Cohaesibacter sp. ES.047: one gene and its partner. The protein of the gene in region 2 interacts with the protein of the main gene of each other region in a pairwise test. Links are inferred from orthologs where the notes say so. Each region holds a gene or a part of one and is shown on either strand. Other genes may lie near its edges.

Region 1 (3,227 bases), 2.1 Mb from region 2 along the record:
ACCTCGCGCGTTGCCTGAAGGATCATGGCGCCAATCCGATAAAGCTTGAGCCCTCCCGCCGTTGAGAAAGGCGTCGCACCAATGAGGGCCACACAGATGACGAGAATGCCCGGCAGAACTGTCACGTCCGCATGACGCAATTCAAACCCGGTCGTGGAGACCAGAGACGCCGCCGCAAAGAACCCCTGCCGCAGAGCGGACAAAGGCGGCAACACAGATGCACTGCCCGCCAGTTGGAACAGCGTAATGGAATAGAAAAGCCCCAAGACCCCGATGATGGCCAGAAGGGCGTAGCTTTCACCCTGTTCGTACGAAAGCTGAAATTTGCCGCGCACCGCCATCCGGTGCCACAAAATGCTGGACGCTCCGATCACCATCCCCACCGCAACAATCAGCTCGGCGAAACGATTGTCATAGACAGACAGGGGGCCATCAACCGGCATGAAACCGCCTGTTGAAATGGTTGAAAAGGCAAGACAAAGGGAATCAAAAGGAGGCAGCCCTGAAATGATCAAAAGCCACGCCAGCCCCATCGTCACAAGGCCGTAAGCACCTCCAACCTGCCGAATGACATAGAAGGTGCGCCCGGACTCGTCGCCCAGATTGCGCTCTGTGATCCCGGTCTGGTGATCAGGCAATCCGCCCACCCCGCCGGGGGCCAGAATAAGCAGGAAGCTCAGCAACGTAAGAAAGCCGCCAAACCATTGCAAAATGGCCCGCCAGAAGATCAGCGCACGCGGCACGGGTTCCAATACCGTGAAGACCGTGGATCCGGTCGTCGTCAGCGCTGAGGCTGCCTCAAACAGCGCATCAATGCCGGAAAGCTGTCCTGACAGAATGAAGGGAAACGCACCGGCGAACGGCAAACCAAACCACGCAAGCACACACAGAAGGAAGGTTTGCGCATTGACCAGATCTTTCTTCTGCCCACGAAGGGCAAAATAGACCCCACCCGACAGAAAGCCGGTCAGGCCCGCAACGAGCAGAAACCCGCCTGCCAGTTCCGTATTTCCCGAACTGAGTGCAACGAGCGCCGTAGGCAGCATGAGTGCGCCCAATGCTCCAAGCAGGATCGACAGGAAATAGAGGATTGCGGTCATCCGGTGACAGCCCTTTTCGTGCCTTAGAAGAACTCGAAGCTGACACGGAACAGCATTTCAACCTGTTTGACGCGATCAGCCAAAGCAAACAGGATGACACGGTCCCCCGCCTCGATCTGAACGTCGCCGTTGGGCATGATCACCTGCTTGTCACGGTAGATTGCTCCAACACGAACCCCTTCGGGAAATTCGACACTGCGCAAAGGCCGACCGACAAGCGGTGACGTCTCCAGCGCTTCTGCCTCGATGCCTTCTGCCGCACCATCCTCGACCGCGTGTACTCCGCGAATACGGCCGCGGCGAACATGCTGCAGGATTTTGGAAATCGTCACCGAGCGCGGGTTCACATAGGCATCAATGCCCAGATCATGCGCCAAATCGGGATAATGGGAATCATTGAGCAGGGCCATGGTGCGCGTACAGCCCAGACGCTTGGCCATCGCACAGGACAGGATATTGACCTGATCATTGTTGGTCAGCGCAATCAGCGTATCCGCGTCCCGCACATCGGCTTCCTTCAGGATATCCTGATCAAGCGCACTGCCCTGCAGAACAATCGTGTCCTTGAAATCATTGGCAATCTTGATCGCCCGGTCGCGGTCCAGCTCGATCACCTTGGCGCGTGTGCGCGCACGTCTTGCTTCAATTGCCATGGCGACATACCGACCGATGTTCCCGCCACCCGCGATCACGACGCGGTTGGCAAGCCCCTCGTCATGCCCGAAGATATTGAGCGTCCGCCAGACCTGCTGGCGATCCACCACCACATAGGCAAGATCGCCGGCCAGCATCTGGTCCTCGGCATGGGGAACAAACAGCCGTGAATTGCGGCGGATCCCGACAACCACCGCCTGAAGATCAGGAAAGAGTTCAGTCAATTGCCGCAAGGGCGTATCGACAACCGGACATTCTTCCTCGCACAGAACCGCAATCATCAGCACTTCACCATCGGCAAAGCGCACTGTGTCCTCGGCGCCAGGCATCGCCATGCGCGACAGCACCATCTCGCCCACTTCCACCTCGGGCGAAATCACCACGTCAATGGGCAGATGCTCCCGAGAGAAGAGGTTTGCCCAATGCTTCTCCAGATAGGACTGGGCCCGCACGCGCGCTACCTTGGTCGGCACGTTGAAAAGCGAATGGGCCACCTGACAGGCGACCATATTGACTTCGTCGTAAAGGGTAACGGCGACGATCATGTCCGCTTCATCGGCCCCTGCCCGCGCCAGCACGTCCGGATGGGCACCATGGCCGACATATCCACGCACATCGAGCGTGTCGCGAATGGCAGAAACCAGAGCCGGAGAACTGTCGATCACCGTAACGTCATTCTGCTCGGAGGATAGATGTCGGGCAATACCGTAACCGACCTGACCCGCACCGCAAATCACCACTTTCATATCTTGCAGCTCTCTTTCTCAATACCAAGCTGGCGGCAAGCCCAACGCGTTTCGCAATTCGCTCCAAGGGAGCATCGCAACGAGCGGAACGACAGCAGACTCAAACCTCTTGTTCAGGCACTTTCGAAATTTATTGCACAAATTTCGCTTAAGCCCAATCACTTATCGGCGCTTGCGAAAAAGTGGGGCCATCCGTAATCGCGTTTTCGGGCGGCCGACATGCGATCAAACAACGCCAAGGCTTTTGAGCTTGCGGTGCAGTGCGGACCGCTCCATTCCGACGAATTCTGCGGTGCGTGACACATTACCACCAAACCGGGCAATCTGAGCCTTCAGATACTCCCGCTCAAACACCTCACGCGCTTTCTTGAGAGGCAAAGACATGATCTGCTCGCTGGCTTCCCCACTGCCCGGAACACTTGGGGCGGTTTCCCCAACTTCGCTGGGCAAAAGATCTGCCGTGATGATCGCGTCTTCATCCCCTTTGGTCAGGATCAGGAGGCGCTCGATATTGTTTTTCAGCTGGCGAATGTTTCCCGGCCAGTTATGCGCCTGCAATATGGCCATCGCGTCTTCACCGATTTTGCGGGATGGAAGCCCGGCGGTACTAGACAGAAGCTCCATGAAATGCAGCACCAGCTCAGGGATATCCTCACGCCGGTCAGCAAGCGGCGGAACAGCGAGGGGCACGACATTGAGGCGGTGGAAAAGGTCTTCCCGGAACCCG
Region 2 (3,068 bases):
GCCTCGCGCAGTTGTGGACGGGCGCTGATCCACTCGATATAGGGCGCACCGGCAAAGACCCACAGAAAGCAAGGGGCAAAGGTCGCCCACAGGGTCAACATGGCACCGGCAAGACCGAGCCATAAATTAACGCCGCCTTCAACGCGTGCGGCCGCCAGAAACCCCACGAATTCAGTGACCAGAATAAGCGGCCCCGGGGTGGTTTCCGCCAGTCCCAATCCGTCCATCATTTCCGTGGCGCTCAACCAGCCATAAAGATCGACGGCGTCCTGTGCCATATAGGCCAGCACCGCATAAGCGCCGCCAAAGGTCACCATGGCCAGCTTCGAGAAGAACAGTCCAATGGTGCCGAATGCATCCGGTGAAGCCAGGGCCCAGACCAGCGCCACGGGTAGCCACCAGATGACGAGCCAGACCAACACCGTCGTGAGTGTCTTGATAAACGTGACTTTATCGGGGGTGCCCTGCGGCTCCGCCGTTTGTTCACCATTTTGAGCGAGCCCACGCCCGTGCCGCAAGCCATAGAGTGCGGCAAAGGCTATAATGAGCGGAAACGGCCATTCGAGAAAGAAGATGCCAACGAAGGCAAAGGCGGCGATCAGCCAGTGTGCCGGACCGCTCAAGGCCTTTCTTGCGACCTTGAGCAAGGCTTCGAGCACGATGACAAGCACCGCAGCCTTGATGCCCATGAAGAGCGATGCCGCCAAGGGTGCCTGACCGTAAAGAGCATAAGCTGCCGCAAGACAAAGGATGACTGCAGCACCGGGCAAAACAAAGGCCAGCCCTGCCATCAAGCCGCCCGCAACACCATGAAGACGCCAACCGGCATAGGTCGCCAACTGCATGGCCTCGGGGCCGGGCAACATCATGCAGAAGGACAATGCGTTGAGAAACTGCTGCTCGCTCAACCATTTTCGTTCGTCAACGACCATCCGATGCATCAGGGCGATTTGCGCAGCCGGCCCCCCAAAGGACAGAACGCCAATGCGCCACCATACCATTGCGGCCTCGCGATAGCTCGGCGCTTCGCCGACAGGTGTCTTGCCGATTGGCGTCTTTTCGATGTCCTTGTTCGCATCCGTCATGCTCGGTCCCTCTTTACGGTGCAGCCGACGCCCATCGCTCCCGACAAGGCAAAGTCCTTGGCATCCCCACACAATCCTGTCGGGGATACCTGCTTAGCTTGTCAGTTTTACGAATAGAGGTCTGGCTACCCGAATTGGAACCGGATATCGCCGTCAACCGGCCGAAATGCAAAGAATGCAAGCCAACCGGAATGCGATATCCTTCGCATCACGCAATTGGTTATGCTGCGTCTGAAGCAGGAAGCTGACAAAGGACTGCACGGATTGCGTCGCAATCTGTCGCGGCCCGCAATTTGGCCAGCGTGTCCTCATTTCGCAGAAGCCTTGCAATGCGTGCAAGCGCCTTGAGATGATCGGCACCAGCGCCCTCGGGCGCGAGCAAAAGAAAAACAATATCAACCGGTTTATCATCCATCGCATCATAATCGACAGGCTTGTCGAGCAATGCAAAGATACCGTAAATACGTTCGAGTTCCGGCAATTTCCCGTGAGGAATTGCAACGCCCTGGCCAACACCTGTGGATCCAAGACGCTCCCTTTGAAGGAGTTTATCGAAAATGTGGCTTTGGGACAGTCCCGTCAGGTCTGCGGCGCGCTCCGAGAGCTCCTGAATCACTTGTTTCTTGCTGCTCGCTTTGAGCAGGGGCACAATCGCTTCAGGGTCGAGTAGTTCGTTCAGTTCCATCAGACTCTCATATGTAAAACATCATGCCCTTCAGTTACGAAAAGCATGATGTTTCTATCTGCAATTGATCAGCCCTTGACCTTTCAGAACGATGTAGAAAAGGCTGATCCTGAGCGAGAGCCAACGGGAAAAAAAGCCCGCTGGCGCTTAATTTATTTGACAAGAGACGGGTTGATCCATCCCACATGTCCGTCCTTGCGCTGATAGACGACATTGATACCATCATCGCCAGCATTGCGAAAGACCACGACCGGTGCATCCGTCATATCCAGAGCCAAGACGGCTTCTCCGACGGTCATGGTTCTGATCGGCGAAGTGGACTCGGCGATCACGACGGGCGTGAAATCATCAGGAATTTCGTCCTGAGTATCAGGGTTCTGCAAAACGCCATAAGCGACTTCAATCGCTTCGGGGCTTTCGTGGAAATCAGCGCGGTGGCTCTTCAGGCGCCGTTTGTATCGACGAAGACGCTTGTCGATATGTTCTGCAGCATTGTCAAAGCTCTTCTGTGGATCAAGGTCCGACCCACTGGCCTGCATGACCATACCAGTATCGAGATGAACGACGAGGTCGCTTTTGAAGCCGATGCCTTCCTTTTCCAGTGTCATTTGACCACTGAAAGTGCCGTCGAAATACTTCCCGACCGTATCGGCCACGGTGTCTTCGGCATAGGTGCGCAAAGATTCGCCCACATCAACTTGTTTGCCAGATACTCGAAACGTCATAGAACCCCCTATTCAATTTGGGTCAATGGAATGATCAAACCGTCCATTCTATCGATGACTACCAGAGGTACCTGACTGTTTCATCAGGTGCGACCGGCGTTGCATCGCTAAAGCTTGAAAGCCGGGTCGACCAGAAGCGCGGAACCATTCCCCAAGTCCACAAAGGCCTGAAAACGGGTTGCGCTCTCATACGCGCTCACCTTGTAAAAGTCAATGTGCTGGGACTGTCTCTCACGCATACATTGAGTGTGCCAAATTTTTGCAGCTTTGACTAGGAAACATGACAAGCATTATACGGTTTGACAGTTGGCCCTAGGTTTTTCCACTATGTTTTCAAAAATGAAATTAATGAAATGCAATCAGGACCAGAGATTTTCTTTCATTGCAAAAAGGCGTTGCAGATGTCTCGATCCTTGCGTGCAACCAGCACTCCCGCACTCCCTGAGACAGACTTCACGCCCGGGGGCAACAGAAGCCGGTTCAACACGTCTGGCTTCGTGGCAAAAATCAGGCGTGGGCGGCCTTTTTCTCTCGCCGGCGCTGAACCGAAGAGGGAATATGCATGGCTTCGCG

The links.
Region 1: the proteins of ptsN (region 2) and trkA interact in binary tests that used the Escherichia coli proteins (3 or more experiments, as listed by UniProt). The link is inferred for Cohaesibacter sp. ES.047 from one-to-one orthologs.

Annotation. Positions count from the first base shown.
Region 1 is NZ_LT907844.1:4,272,051-4,275,277, forward strand. The notes cover bases 313-3,218. They hold trkA (Trk system potassium transporter TrkA), read right to left. Parts: upstream 2,501-3,218; coding sequence 1,124-2,500; downstream 313-1,123. Other genes in these bases: CPH65_RS19595 (TrkH family potassium uptake protein), read right to left, coding at 313-1,100; CPH65_RS19605 (sigma-54 dependent transcriptional regulator), read right to left, coding at 2,726-3,218. Also shown: more of CPH65_RS19595, read right to left, coding at 1-312; more of CPH65_RS19605, read right to left, coding at 3,219-3,227. UniProt on the Escherichia coli protein: Part of the constitutive potassium transport systems TrkG and TrkH. May regulate the transport activity of TrkG and TrkH systems. Binds to NAD(+) and NADH.
Region 2 is NZ_LT907844.1:2,212,798-2,215,865, reverse strand. The notes cover bases 39-2,785. They hold ptsN (PTS IIA-like nitrogen regulatory protein PtsN), read right to left. Parts: upstream 1,771-2,785; coding sequence 1,306-1,770; downstream 39-1,305. Other genes in these bases: hpf (ribosome hibernation-promoting factor, HPF/YfiA family), read right to left, coding at 1,923-2,495; chrA (chromate efflux transporter), read right to left, coding at 39-1,085. Also shown: more of chrA, read right to left, coding at 1-38; rpoN (RNA polymerase factor sigma-54), read right to left, coding at 3,003-3,068. UniProt on the Escherichia coli protein: Seems to have a role in regulating nitrogen assimilation.